Regions from separate parts of the Streptococcus hongkongensis genome, predicted to be linked through region 2. Evidence: predicted binding sites of a transcription regulator. Region 2 holds the regulator's gene; the other holds the start of a gene.
The links. The regulator HrcA, encoded in region 2, represses chaperone genes, less so after heat shock. The targets are predictions, from matches to a motif close to TTAGCACTCNNNNNNNNNGAGTGCTAA.
Positions count from the first base shown of each region.

Region 1: a site for HrcA is predicted at 4,400-4,426, ahead of groES (co-chaperone GroES). Genes of this name have one in related genera too.

Region 1 is NZ_JBRUGD010000014.1:52,355-60,217, reverse strand. It holds gene ACVRZD_RS08945 (cation:proton antiporter) at 1-392, opposite strand, end outside; gene ACVRZD_RS08940 (hypothetical protein) at 394-666, opposite strand; gene ACVRZD_RS08935 (cold-shock protein) at 980-1,180, shown strand; gene ACVRZD_RS08930 (CtsR family transcriptional regulator) at 1,350-1,817, shown strand; gene ACVRZD_RS08925 (ATP-dependent Clp protease ATP-binding subunit) at 1,810-4,254, shown strand; gene groES (co-chaperone GroES) at 4,457-4,744, shown strand; gene groL (chaperonin GroEL) at 4,783-6,411, shown strand; partial or broken gene ACVRZD_RS08910 (IS3 family transposase) at 6,492-7,748, opposite strand.
Region 2 is NZ_JBRUGD010000005.1:133,603-141,465, forward strand. It holds gene ACVRZD_RS04550 (hypothetical protein) at 1-182, opposite strand, end outside; gene ACVRZD_RS04555 (ACT domain-containing protein) at 617-883, shown strand; gene ACVRZD_RS04560 (PFL family protein) at 895-2,232, shown strand; gene ACVRZD_RS04565 (histidine phosphatase family protein) at 2,362-3,069, shown strand; gene ACVRZD_RS04570 (M15 family metallopeptidase) at 3,059-3,811, shown strand; gene ACVRZD_RS04575 (glucosaminidase domain-containing protein) at 3,808-4,392, shown strand; gene hrcA (heat-inducible transcriptional repressor HrcA) at 4,526-5,566, shown strand; gene grpE (nucleotide exchange factor GrpE) at 5,593-6,156, shown strand; gene dnaK (molecular chaperone DnaK) at 6,455-7,863, shown strand, end outside.

The DNA.
Region 1 (7,863 bases), on a different contig from region 2:
AAAGCTACGGCATCTGTTGGTGCCAAAGCAGCTCCCATGGCGAAACATAAGGCAAGTGGCAACTCAACAGGCAACAAGGTTTTAATGCTAATTCCCATGATGATAGTGGAAATCATGACAGCAGGTAAAATGAGGTAAAGGACAAGACCACGTGATCGGATGAAACTCTTGACATCACTTTCTTGCCCCTCACGGAAGTTTAAGGGGGCAATAACGAAAGCTAGGAAGAGTTCCGGATCAATGATTAATTGCTGTCCTTTATTAAAAATGCCATACAGAATTCCAAAAAAGAGCTGAATGGCGGGAAGTGGGATTTGTGGAAAAATCCGATTAATAACGTTTGATAATATAAGAGAAAGAAGAAAGCTTATGACCAGTATAGGAATAGACATATTACAGTTTGTCCTGATCTTGCTTTATTTTGTTTTCTTGTTGAAACTCTTCTTTTAATAAAGCGATTTTTTGATCTATGCGAGTGATGTCTTGATGCTCAATAAGACGGTGACATCTTTCTTTTTCTAGGCCAATCAGTTTTTTCTTAATCTTTTTAGCTTTTTTAAGATCTTTACAAGTGAAATCTCTGCAGTTAGCAGTATCCAATTTATCGTAAAGGTATTTTTGGCGCATTTCTTGAACACGACTTACAATAGTTGACTCAGTCAGCATTTCTTCTCCTTGGGAATCAGACTCAAATTCCCTAATTTTAATATGATTGATTATTTTGGATAAAACACAGATAATCCCTTTATGACACATTTTAGCTCAGAAAATAAATTAACTCAAGGAAAAACTCTATTATATAAGAAAAGCGCTTACTATCTAATCTTTTTTTAAAAGGCTTTTAATGTTTTGCCTTGACTTTGCTATACCAGTTTGTTACACTTGACTAGTAAATTAGTTTGTGAGTTAGTATATGTGTTCCACATCATCGTTTCTCTCTATTTTTACAAAAAGTTTTATAGAAAGGAAGTAGATGATTATGGCACAAGGTACAGTTAAATGGTTTAATGCTGAAAAGGGTTTCGGTTTTATTTCAACTGAAAATGGTCAAGATGTCTTCGCACATTTCTCAGCAATCCAATCTAATGGTTTTAAATCTTTAGATGAAGGACAAAAAGTAGAATTTGATGTTGAAGAAGGTCAACGTGGCCCTCAAGCAGTAAACATCGTTAAATTGTAATTTACAATTAACCATGTATAAATGGATGAGTACCTTTTGGTACTCATTTTTTGTTAGCCCTACTAGATATTTCCATTTGCATTAACAGAGAGCATTTTGTTATAATAAAAGTCAGTTTTAGTCAAAAATCAGGAACTACTAATTAATGATGAATTAAAGGAGTGAGATTATGCCAAACAAAAACACATCAGACAGCATTGAAGAATATATCAAAGGACTTCTGGCACACTCAGGAATTGCTGAGATTAAGCGTTCATTATTGGCAGACTCTTTCCAAGTTGTTCCTAGTCAAATTAACTATGTCATTAAAACACGCTTTACAGAAAGTCGTGGTTATGAAGTAGAAAGCAAACGAGGCGGCGGTGGCTATATCCGGATTGCAAAGGTTCATTTTTCAGATAAGCATCAGTTGATTGGCTCAATGCATGCTACATTGGGGGATCGTGTGAGTCAGCAGGCTTTTACTGATACCATTCAACTATTATTTGACGAAAAACTGGTCACAGAGCGAGAAGGGAATATCATTCTTGCTATGGCAACAGATGATGTTTTGGGTGAGGATGCTTCAAGTATTCGAGCACGCATGTTGTATCGTTTGTTACGACGTATTGACAGAAAGGGAAGCATTAATGATTGAGTATTCACTAAAAATGCAAGAGATATTTAAGCAGGCACAATACCAAGCTACACGTTTTGGCAGTTCCCATTTGGAGACCTGGCATCTCTTATTAGCCATGGTAAAAGTTGAAGATTCTCTTGCCGGATTAGTTTTCAATGAATTTAATAGTAAAATTGCAGATGAAGAATATGAAGCAGCAGCTATTTTAGCTCTTGGTAAAAGCCCTCAAGATGATATTAAAGAGCTTAATCTGTTAGCTCAGTCAAAGACACTCTCTAATATTTTAAAGTTTGCTGAGATGATTAGATTGGTTACTAATGCGTCAGAAGTTGGTTCAGAACACGTTCTCTTTGCCATCTTGCTCAATCCAGACATTATGGCGGTTCGTCTGCTTGAAATGGCTGGTTATAAAATAAAAGATGACGGACAAGGACAACCCAAACTGGCCGATCTTCGAAAAGCAGTGGAAATTCATGCGGCTTACAGTAAAGAAACGATTAAGGCTATTCATGAGTTACGTAAACCTAAAAAAGCTAAAGGTGCGGGAACTTTCTCAGATATGATGAAGCCTGCTAGTACAGCTGGTGATTTGTCAGATTTTACCAGAGACTTAACAGAAATGGCAAGTCAAGGATTACTTGAACCAGTGATTGGTAGAGATAAAGAAATTACCCGCATGATTCAAGTTCTGAGTCGGAAAACCAAGAACAATCCTGTTTTAGTAGGGGATGCTGGTGTCGGTAAGACAGCTCTTGCTTATGGCTTAGCACAACGTATTGCCAATGGTTCTATTCCTTATGAACTGCAAGATATGCGTGTTTTAGAACTTGATATGATGAGTGTTGTTGCTGGAACGCGTTTCCGTGGGGATTTCGAGGAACGAATGAATCAAATCATTGATGATATTGAAAGTGATGGGAAAATCATTCTTTTTGTCGATGAACTCCATACAATTATGGGGTCAGGCAGTGGCATTGATAGTACATTAGATGCAGCTAATATTTTAAAACCTGCCTTATCACGTGGAACACTACATATGGTTGGGGCAACGACACAAGAAGAGTACCAAAAGCATATTGAAAAAGATGCCGCTTTGTCACGTCGCTTTGCTAAAGTGCTGATTGAAGAACCAAATTTGGAAGATGCCTATCAGATTTTACTGGGACTGAAAGCTTCTTATGAAAACTTCCATAACGTTACAATTTCTGACCAAGCTGTTAAAACAGCTGTTAAGGTAGCTCATCGCTATCTTACTAGCAAAAATCTCCCGGATTCTGCCATTGATTTATTAGATGAAGCTAGTGCAACTGTGCAAGGATTGGTTAAAAAAGAGCGACCTTCAATCTTATCAGCGATTGACCAAGCAATTTTGGACAAAGACTTTAAAAAGGTGTCCAAGTTACTGAAATCATCCCAGAAAAATAAAACAATAAAACCAACTCCTGTCACTGAAGACGATATCATGTCCACTCTAAGCAAACTATCCGGTATTCCAGTTGAAAAGTTGACACAGGCCGATAGCAAAAAGTACCTTAACTTGGAAAAAGAATTGCATAAGCGCGTGATCGGTCAAGAAGATGCTGTTTCAGCTATCTCAAGAGCTATTCGTCGTAACCAATCAGGTATTAGAACTGGAAGACGACCAATCGGTTCCTTTATGTTCTTAGGGCCAACGGGTGTTGGTAAAACAGAATTAGCAAAAGCTTTAGCAGAAGTCCTTTTTGATGATGAATCAGCACTAATCCGATTCGACATGTCAGAGTATATGGAAAAATTTGCGGCTAGTCGATTAAATGGGGCACCTCCTGGCTATGTCGGCTATGAAGAAGGTGGCGAACTGACAGAGAAAGTTAGAAATAAACCTTATTCTGTTCTACTATTTGACGAAGTCGAAAAAGCCCACCCAGATATCTTTAATGTTCTATTGCAGGTTTTAGACGATGGGATATTAACAGACAGTCGTGGTCGCCGCGTTGACTTCTCAAACACGATCATTATTATGACTAGTAACTTGGGAGCAACAGCTCTTCGTGATGATAAAACTGTTGGTTTTGGGGCTAAAGACTTTAGTCAAGACCACCAAGCCATGGAAAAACGCATTTTGGAAGAGTTGAAAAAATCCTACAGACCAGAATTTATTAACCGGATTGACGAGAAGGTGGTCTTCCATAGCCTCAGCAAGGAGGATATGAGACAAGTAGTCATGATTATGCTTAAACCATTGCATGATAATTTGGCGGAAAAAGGAATTAGTCTGAAAATCCAACCATCAGCCCTCAACTATCTTTCAGAGGAAGGTTATGATGTGGAAATGGGGGCAAGACCACTCCGCAGAACAATTCAAACCCACATCGAAGATAAGTTGTCAGAATTAATTCTTTCTGATGACTTGTCAAGCGGACATGAGTTGAAAATTGGCATGTCCTATGGGAAACTTAAATTTGAAATTGTATAACTAGCTAAGTTGAGATGATATTCTCAGCTTTTGTTTTTTTCTAAGATTAACAGGATTTATGTTTGAATGAGAGATGTATTTCAGGTATAAAAGGAATCTTTTTTTCTTGACTATTTTTGACCAAGTGATAAAATAAGAGAGTAAGTTAGCACTGTTATGACAAGAGTGCTAATAAATTCAGACAATAATAGGAGGCATATAAATGTTAAAACCTTTAGGAGATCGTGTGGTCGTCAAACTTGAAGAGGAAAAAGAGCAAACGGTTAGTGGCTTTGTTTTGGCAGGGGCTCATAAAGAGACTACCAGAAAAGCGACAGTTCTTGCTGTTAGCGAAACAGGGTTACGAACAATTACAGGTGAACTTGTACCACCAGCTGTTAAAGTTGGTGACATGGTATTGGTTGCAAATGATCCTGGTTTAGATGTCACAATAGATGATGAGACTGTGACAGTCATTCGTGAATCAGACATTTTAGCTATTATTGATTAATCAGTTTAATAACGATAGAAATAGAAGGAAGGATAGATATGTCAAAAGATATTAAATTCTCAGCAGATGCGCGTGCAGCAATGGTACGTGGTGTCGATATTTTAGCAGATACTGTTAAAGTTACCTTAGGCCCCAAAGGACGTAATGTTGTTCTTGAAAAAGCATTTGGCTCACCATTAATTACTAATGATGGAGTGACTATTGCAAAAGAAATAGAGTTAGAAGATCACTTTGAAAATATGGGAGCTAAATTGGTTTCTGAAGTTGCTTCAAAAACAAATGATATTGCAGGTGACGGAACAACTACAGCTACTGTATTGACACAAGCTATTGTTCGTGAAGGACTTAAAAATGTGACTGCCGGTGCTAACCCAATTGGCATTCGTCGAGGCATTGAATTAGCTGCAGCAACAGCTGTTGAAGAATTAAAAGCTATTGCGCAACCTGTTACTGGTAAAGAAGCTATTGCGCAAGTTGCAGCTGTTTCTTCACGCTCAGAAAAAGTTGGTGAGTACATTTCTGAAGCCATGGAACGTGTTGGCAATGATGGTGTCATCACCATTGAAGAATCACGTGGGATGGAAACAGAATTAGAAGTGGTTGAAGGGATGCAGTTTGACCGTGGCTACCTTTCTCAATACATGGTAACAGACAATGAGAAGATGGTTGCCGACCTTGAAAATCCATTTATTTTAGTCACTGACAAAAAAGTATCAAATATCCAAGAAATTCTTCCACTCTTAGAAGAAGTCTTGAAAACAAATCGTCCACTATTGATTATTGCTGATGATGTTGATGGTGAAGCCCTACCAACATTAGTATTAAATAAAATTCGTGGAACATTTAATGTTGTTGCGGTAAAAGCACCAGGCTTTGGAGACCGTCGCAAAGCTATGCTAGAAGACATTGCTATTCTAACAGGTGGAACTGTGATTACTGAAGATCTTGGTTTAGAGCTTAAAGATGCTACAATGGCTGCGCTAGGCCAAGCAGCTAAGATTTCTGTGGATAAAGATTCAACAGTAATCGTTGAGGGATCAGGCAGTGCGGAAGCGATTGCCAACCGTGTAGGCCTAATTAAATCTCAGTTAGAGACAACAACATCTGACTTTGACCGTGAGAAATTGCAAGAACGTCTGGCTAAGTTAGCTGGTGGTGTTGCCGTTATCAAGGTTGGTGCTGCGACAGAAACTGAATTAAAAGAAATGAAATTACGTATTGAAGATGCCCTCAACGCAACTCGCGCTGCTGTTGAAGAGGGTATCGTTGCAGGTGGGGGAACTGCCTTGATTTCAGTCATCGAGAAAGTTCAAGCTCTTGAACTTGAAGGAGATAAGGCGACAGGACGTAACATTGTTCTGCGTGCCCTCGAAGAGCCTGTAAGACAAATTGCCTACAATGCAGGTTATGAAGGGTCAGTTATCATTGATCGTTTGAAAAACAGTTCAAAAGGAACAGGCTTCAATGCGGCTAATGGCGAATGGGTTGATATGATTGAAACTGGAATTATCGATCCCGTTAAAGTGACGCGTTCTGCCTTGCAAAATGCAGCATCGGTGGCTAGTTTAATTCTTACTACAGAAGCTGTTGTGGCAACTAAACCAGAACCTTCAGCACCAGCTATGCCAGCAGGAATGGATCCAAGTATGATGGGTGGCATGATGTAATTTACTCATAAGAACCTATTACAATAATAAAAGAGTCTGGGACAAATTGATCTGCCCCTCAAAAGTTAGACAATTTATATTTAGTTGAAGGATTGAGTTCTGTATTGTACAGGACTTAGTCCTTTTAACTTTATTTTGATTCTTTTATTATTGTAATAATAGATGTAGTCTGAGATAGCGTCTCTCAGCTCATCAAGTGATTTAAAGTTCTTCTCACATCCATAAAACATCTCAGATTTTAAAATGTCAAAGAATGATTCCATCATTCCATGGTCTAAGCTATTTCCTTTATGTGACATGGATGGTCTCGTGCCATGCTCTTCTAAGAACTGGTGGTAGCTGTTGTGTTGGTATTACCAACCTTGGTCACTGTGAAGAATTGTTCCCTGATAGGATTCTTCTGAGAGTGGGACAGATATAACTTCTGGTCACTAGCTGGAATAGAAACTCTGTGACATCTGTATAATATTTTTCAAGTGGTTTAGCCCTTTCAAATTGACGGTTAACTTGATTGTCAGCTTTCTTCCCAATTTCTCCCTTGTAGGAATTATAACGATGTTTAGGTCGACTTCTAGCTTTCAAACCGAGCTCTCTCATCAAGACTTGAACCTTTTTGTGGTTAATCACAAACTTCTGATTACGCAATTCAAGATGAATCCGACGATAGCCATACCGACCTTTGTGTTCTGCATAGATAGTTTTAATGACTTCTTTTAATTCCGCATTTTTATCTTCTGAAGATAGTCTTTTGACGTGGTAATAGTAAGTTGAACGCGATAGTTTCAGAACATCAAGTAACGCTGACAATGAAAATTCAGGAATCAGCCCTTGAGTGATTACTGTTGCTCTTTGAGTCTTGCTTCGCCCTTCAGACGGTATTCCCTTAGCTTTTTTAGCGCGGCATTCTCCGCTCTAAGGTATTCATTTTCATATTGAAGACGCTCCAATTCGGTCATCTCTTCTAGTTTTTTCTTTGATTTACATCCCATTTGTACAGGTCTCACTTTTGATTTCTCAAGAATAGTATACCCGTTTTCCTTGTATTGTGCTATCCAATTTGAAAGTATTCCCCAGTTAGCTAAGGCATAATCAAGTGACGTTTGAAGTTGAGAGTTTCCATCATTAAGGACCTTATTAATTATTTTCTGCTTCAACTCCTTAGAATAATAGCTATTCTTACCCTTCTTAACAATTTCAATACCATAACGATTTATTAATCGAATCACGTATTTTATTCCAGCTTCACTTACTGCAAATTGTTTAGATAAGAGAGAGTAAAGTAGATCTTTTTGGCGTAACTTATATAGTTGTACTTTGTCTTCGTAACTTAATTTCATAAGAAAAACACCTCAATCGTTAGATTTTTGGTTTAACTTTTGGGGTGCAGTTCATAAATTTTCAGACTCTTTTTAATTTTTCGTCAAATTACTTTGTAAAAGGCTAGTGGTTATG
Region 2 (7,863 bases):
TGGACGGCTACCGCTTTTTTATCAAGATTATAGATTTCTTTAAATTGTTGTTGGATTTGAGAAAGGTTCATTTTTGTTTTCCCAACGTAACCACTTAAACTATCTTGATAAGTCCAATTAGATAAAGCATTAATTTCTGGGTAATTTTTAATTGATTCAGATTTATCCTTAAACTTAACCAATATCTTATGTTCGAACTTCTCAGAGGCACCTAATTTTGTAAAAGTATCATTTTTTATCTCAATAGCTATAGCTATATACCACCTTTTTATTAATATAAGAGGAATTATAGCATCTTTGTAACCGTTATCAATTGAATAAACTATTTTTTATAAATATTATTTTCAACAAAAAAACACACCTAGAAACCTTGTTAAATCAACATTTCTAATAGTGTGTTCTTTACAAGCAACATAAAATTGTCTTATCTCTTTTATTGGTTGCTATGCCTATTATAGATAATCAGTATGGTTTTTTGGTGTCAATTGAGTGACAATTTTTATCTTAAATGTTGTAGTTGTCATCTTTCTGAAATGAATTAACGAAATAGCAAGGGTGTTCTGGAATTGTTCGTATTTTTATGGTAAAATTTAACAAATATTAGGAGGTGCTTCGAATGAAAGCTATTATTACAGTGGTTGGTAAAGACAGCAAAGGGATTGTTGCTGGTGTTTCTGGTAAGATTGCTGAACTTGGTTTAAATATTGATGATATTTCGCAAACTGTCCTAGATGATTATTTTACCATGATGGCCTTGGTTTCGAGTCCAGATAAGCAAGACTTTACGGTCTTACGTCAAGCTTTTAAAGATTACGGTGATAGCTTACAAGTGAAGATTAATATCCAAAGTACGGCTATTTTTGATGCTATGCATAACTTATAAGGAGCCTCTAAATGGATATCAAACAAGTTAAAGAAACAATTGATATGATTGAAGAACAACACTTTGATATCAGAACCATCACAATGGGAATTTCCCTTCTTGATTGTATTGACTCTGATATTGATCGTTCGGCTGAAAAAATCTATCAAAAAGTAGTGACAAAAGCTGCTAACCTAGTTGCTGTTGGTGATGAGATTGCTGCTGAATTGGGTATTCCCATTGTTAATAAACGTGTGTCGGTCACACCAATTGCTTTGATTGGCGCAGCAACTGATGCAACAGACTATCTACCTCTTGCTAAGGCTTTAGACAAAGCTGCGCATGAAATTGGGGTGGACTTTATTGGTGGCTTTTCGGCACTCGTTCAAAAGGGCTACCAAAAGGGTGATGAGATTTTAATTAATTCTATTCCTAAAGCACTAGCTGAGACTCAAAAAGTTTGTTCATCCGTAAACATTGGGTCAACTAAGTCAGGGATTAACATGACTGCGGTAGCTGATATGGGCCGTATCATTAAAGAAACTGCTCAATTATCAGATTTAGGTGCTGCAAAACTGGTGGTTTTTGCCAATGCTGTGGAGGATAATCCATTTATGGCTGGCGCATTCCACGGGGTTGGAGAGGCTGACGTAGTGATTAACGTTGGCGTTTCTGGTCCTGGCGTTGTCAAACGTGCTCTTGAAAAAGTGAGAGGCGAAAGCTTTGACGTTCTCGCTGAAACCGTTAAGAAGACGGCTTTCAAAATTACTCGGATTGGTCAATTGGTTGGGCAAATGGCTAGTGAGCGTCTAGGCGTTAAGTTCGGGATTGTTGATTTGTCCTTAGCTCCGACTCCGGCTGTTGGTGACTCTGTGGCGCGCGTGCTCGAAGAGATGGGTCTTGAAATGGTAGGGACTCATGGGACAACTGCTGCGCTAGCCCTCTTAAATGACGCTGTGAAAAAAGGTGGCGTAATGGCCTGCAACCAAGTTGGAGGACTGTCAGGTGCCTTCATACCAGTCTCAGAGGATGAGGGGATGATTGCGGCTGTTCAGAATGGATCTCTGAACCTAGAAAAATTAGAAGCCATGACGGCGATTTGTTCAGTAGGTCTGGATATGATTGCTATTCCTGACGATACCCCATATGAAACCATTGCTGCCATGATTGCTGATGAAGCAGCTATTGGTGTCATTAATCAAAAAACAACAGCAGTTAGGATTATTCCAAAAGGTAAAGTTGGCCAAATGATTGAATTTGGTGGCTTACTTGGAACTGCACCAGTCATATCAGTCAATAAAAACTCATCAGCAGACTTTATTGCGCGTGGTGGACAAATCCCTGCGCCAATCCATAGCTTTAAGAATTAAGAAGAAACACTTGCTTTTTAGCAGGTGTTTTTGTCAGCCTCTTGGTTTTTAATGCCCATCGATTAATTGTCTAAGATTGGCTGAAAGCCTATTTAATGCTATAATATTAAAGAGAATCTGGAGGTTACTATGACAAAGACAAGATTATATATTGCGCGTCACGGGAAAACAATGTTTAATACAATAGGTCGTGCCCAAGGTTGGAGTGATACACCCTTAACTAAAAAAGGTGAAGAGGGCATCAGAGAATTAGGATTAGGTTTAAAGGATGCCGCAATCCCTTTTCAAGCAGCATTTTCAAGTGACTCTGGCAGAACCATGCAAACCATGGAAATTGTTTTACGTGAGTCAGAAAATGAGTTCCTACCTTATACTAGAGATAAACGAATCCGTGAATGGTGCTTTGGTAGTTTAGATGGCGCCTATGACTCGGAGTTATTTTTAGGTGTCCTTCCTAGAACAAAAGCCTTTGAAGGTAAAGAAAATATGTCAGAAGTTCCTTATTCTGAATTGGCACAAAGTATTGTTGAAGTAGATACTGCTAATTGGGCAGAGCCTTGGGAAATATTGCGTAAACGGATTTATGATGGTTTTGAAGCTATCGCTTTATCTATTCAAAATAGTGGTGGAGGTAATGCCATTGTTGTGAGTCACGGAATGACTATTGGGACTTTCATGTGGTTAATTGATCCAAGTCGTAAAAAACAATACATTGATAATGGAAGTATTACAGTAGTTGACTTCGAAGATGGTAAATTCACTATTGAAACCGTTGGTGATATGTCCTACCGTCTACGTGGTCGCCAAATGATTGAAGAAGAATGTCATGAAAAATAGAAAAATTATTATTTTTTTAGGAAAAGTTTTGGTTGTTTTCGTCTTTTTCTTTGGACTTTATGTGCTTATCCGAGAGGATAATCCAAGTCAGACAGTCAGGCAAGATAAAGTTAATTTAACCAAGGATAAAAAACATACAACAACCAAAAAGAAAATTACTGGGCTACCTAAGGTATCAACAAAAGATTGGGAACTCATTTTGGTAAATAGAGATCATCCTACACAAGAATTGAATCCAACTTTAGCTGACTTAAATGGGATCCAACTAGATGCTCGTATTGTTGACGCTGCAGCAGGATTTTTAGCAGCTGCGCAAGCCATTGACCCCGAAGAACATCTCATCTCGGGTTACCGTAGTGTAGAGACGCAAGCCCAACTGTTTCAGTCTTATATTGATCAGGAAAAGGCCAATAATCCTAGTTTGACGGATGCTGAAGCTGAAAAATTAGTTCAAACCTATTCCCAACCAGCAGGGGCTAGTGAACATGTGACTGGCTTAGCGATGGACATGGGAACCTCTAACTACTTGAATCAGAGCCATGTTGAAACGGTCAAACAAATTGTTGCACTAGCTGCTGATTATGGTTTTGTCTTACGATTCCCTGAAGACAAGGAAAAGATTACTGGAGTTGGGTATGAAGATTGGCACTATCGTTATGTGGGAAAAGCTTCCGCTAAGTACATGTCTGAGCATAAGCTGACGCTAGAAGAATATATTGCCTTACTAAAGGAGAATCAATGAGATCGCGATTAACATTAAATACATTTTTACTCCTGTTATTTTTCTTTGTTTTTGCAATCGTCACACCCTTGTTGTTACATGCTAAAACACCAAATGCTAGTCAGCTAGTCACTGTTCCTTATTCTGAAAAAGGTTTTATTGATGACATTGCAAAGAGGGTGAAACCTTATGCGAAAATATACGGCATTAGACCCTCTATTGTGATTGGTCAAATTGTAATAGATAGTCAAAATGGGCAAAGTATTTTGGCGGCCAAGTATCATAATTTATTTTCCATGCTTGCAAAACCGGGTGATAACTATGTTATTTTAGAGTCAACAAAGCCTATCTTAACTAATCCAAATAATACAAGATTAAAATTTAGCTCTTATCCAAATTGGGAAGCCTCTATTGCTGATTATTTTGCTTGTCTTCGACAAGGTACAATTTGGGATAAACAATTGTATCATCAGTTAGCTACGCAAGAAGGCTATAAGGCACCAGCAGAGTCACTAGGGAAATATATCTATTCTTATGATAAAAATTATCCGACAAAGCTTATAAAAGTCATTGAAGATAAGAATTTAACGCAATATGATTAAGTCATTAGCACTCTAAAAAAAGAGTGCTAATTTTTTATGCTTTTCTCTTGACAAGGTTCTTTTTAGGAGTATAATGGAAATATAAGTTAGCAGTCTAACTGGTAGAGTGCTAAAGTAAAAAGGGGGAGTGTTAATGATAACAGAACGTCAAAATGACATTTTAAATTTAATTGTTGACCTCTTTACTCAAACACATGAACCTGTTGGGTCTAAGGCTCTCCAAGCCAGTATCGAATCAAGTAGTGCAACTATTCGAAACGAGATGGCTAAACTGGAAAAAATGGGGCTACTTGAAAAAGCTCATACTTCTAGCGGACGCATGCCAAGTCCAGCCGGCTTTAAATATTTTGTAGAGCATTCTTTGAGTCTTGATAGCATTGATGAACGTGATGTTTATCAAATGGTTAAAGCTTTTGATTTCGAAGCTTTCAATTTAGAGGATATCTTAAAAAAAGCCAGTCAAGTTTTAGCTGATATTACAGGTTACAGCGTAGCCATTCTTGATGTTGAGCCAGCAAGGCAAAAGTTGACGGGCTTTGATATCGTTCAACTATCGACGCATGATGCTTTGGCTGTTTTAAACTTAGATGATTCAAAGCCCTTGACTGTTCAATTTGCCATTCCTAAAAATTTCTTGGCACGTGATTTGTTCAAACTCAAAGAGATTGTGGATGAAAGGTTGACAGGTAGGGAATTGTTGGATGTTCACTACAAGTTAAGGACAGAGATTCCTCAAGTTCTACAGAAATATTTCGCGATTACGGATAATGTTTCAGACTTGTTTGATTATATTTTCAGTAGTCTTTTTCGGGAAACTATTTTTGTTTCAGGAAAGGTCAATGCTTTAGAATACGCAGGGATTGAAACTTATCAATTTTTAGATAGTGAGCAAGCTTTGGCACTGTCAATTAGGCAAGGGATGGCGGAAAATGAAATGGCAACGGTTCAAGTTGCTGATAGTTGTGAGCCGGCCTTATCTGATTTAAGTTTACTAACTTACAAATTCTTAATTCCTTATAGAGGGTTTGGCTTACTGAGTTTGATTGGTCCAATTGACATGAATTATCGACGCAATGTTAGCTTAATCAATGTCGTTGGTCGTATCTTAGCCATGAAGTTGCGAGATTACTATCGTTATCTCAATAGTAACCACTATGAAGTAAATGAATTTTAATAGAAAAATGAAAAGAGGTATGTGACTTGTCGAAACACAAAAATGATGATGTCAAACAAGAAGAAATCAATGAAGACTTAGATCAAGTGACTGAGGAAGTTGTTGCATCTGATGAGTCAGTTGAAGATGTTGCAGAAGAAAAAGTTCCTGAAAAAAGCGAGCTTGACTTAGCTATGGAACGGTCTGAAGAATTTGAGAATAAGTATCTTCGTGCACATGCTGAAATGCAAAATATCCAACGCCGTGCTACTGAAGAGCGTCAAACGATTCAACGATATCGTTCACAGGATTTAGCTAAAAAAATCTTGCCAAGTTTAGATAACTTAGAACGTGCTTTAGCTGTTGAAGGCTTAACAGATGATGTTAAAAAAGGTTTAGAAATGGTTCAAGAAAGTTTACTTCAAGCTCTTAAAGAAGAGGGGATTGAAGAAGTTGCTGTTGAAACATTTGATCACAACCTACATATGGCTATTCAAACGATGCCAGCTGATGATGAACACCCAGCTGATTCAATTGCACAAGTCTTCCAAAAAGGCTACAAACTTCATGAACGCTTGTTAAGACCGGCCATGGTAGTGGTTTACAACTAACTAGGATACAAAGGGCGTTAGAAATCTGTATGAAAATAGGAAATCGGTAGACAATTCTGAATTTCGAAACGATTTATCTTTTTCACTAAGATTTTAGCCCGTGTTCAACTAAATTAAATCTAAATTATTATTTCGACCGCCAAGTCGTTAAACTAGACTCTAAATAAATTAATAAACGAACTTTAAAATTTGAAAGGAATTGAACGTGTTCAATCGTTGATGTCAAAAGCTTCGCTTTTCTTATCTCCAGATTGAAATAGTCCACTGGACTATTTCAACGTTCTTGGTATCTTATATTATGTCTAAAATTATTGGTATTGACTTAGGTACAACTAACTCAGCTGTAGCAGTTCTCGAAGGAACGGAATCAAAAATTATTGCTAACCCAGAAGGAAATCGTACAACTCCTTCAGTAGTATCATTCAAAAATGGTGAAATCATCGTTGGTGATGCTGCAAAACGTCAAGCAGTAACTAACCCAGAAACAGTAATCTCTATTAAATCTAAAATGGGTACTTCTGAAAAAGTTTCTGCTAATGGTAAAGAATACACTCCACAAGAAATTTCAGCAATGATTCTTCAATACCTTAAAGGTTATGCTGAAGACTATCTTGGTGAAAAGGTAGAAAAAGCCGTTATCACTGTACCTGCTTACTTTAACGATGCCCAACGTCAAGCAACTAAAGATGCTGGGAAAATTGCTGGTTTAGAAGTTGAACGTATTGTCAATGAACCTACAGCAGCAGCTTTAGCTTATGGTATGGATAAAACTGATAAAGAAGAAAAAATCTTGGTATTTGACCTTGGTGGGGGTACGTTTGACGTATCAATTCTTGAATTAGGTGATGGTGTCTTTGATGTACTTGCTACTGCAGGTGATAACAAACTTGGTGGGGATGACTTTGACCAAAAAATTATTGATTTCTTAGTTGAAGAATTCAAAAAAGAAAATGGCATTGATTTGTCACAAGATAAAATGGCATTGCAACGTTTGAAAGATGCTGCTGAAAAAGCTAAAAAAGATCTTTCAGGTGTTACTCAAACACAAATCAGCTTACCGTTTATTACTGCTGGCAGCGCTGGCCCACTTCACTTAGAAATGAGCCTATCTCGTGCGAAGTTTGATGATCTTACTCGTGACTTAGTAGAACGTACTAAAACACCAGTTCGTCGCGCATTGTCAGATGCAGGTCTTTCATTATCAGAAATTGATGAAGTTATCTTAGTTGGTGGATCGACTCGTATCCCAGCTGTTGTTGAAGCTGTTAAATCTGAAACTGGTAAAGAACCAAATAAATCAGTTAACCCAGATGAAGTTGTAGCAATGGGTGCTGCAATTCAAGGTGGTGTTATCACTGGTGATGTTAAAGATGTTGTTCTTTTAGACGTAACGCCATTATCACTTGGTATTGAGACTATGGGTGGTGTATTCACTAAATTAATCGACCGTAATACAACAATCCCTACATCAAAATCACAAGTTTTCTCAACAGCAGCAGATAATCAACCAGCTGTTGATATCCATGTGCTTCAGGGTGAACGCCCAATGGCAGCAGATAACAAAACTCTTGGTCGTTTCCAATTGACTGATATTCCAGCTGCACCTCGTGGAATCCCTCAAATTGAAGTAACTTTTGATATTGACAAAAATGGTATTGTTTCTGTTAAAGCTAAAGACCTTGGTACTCAAAAAGAACAACATATCGT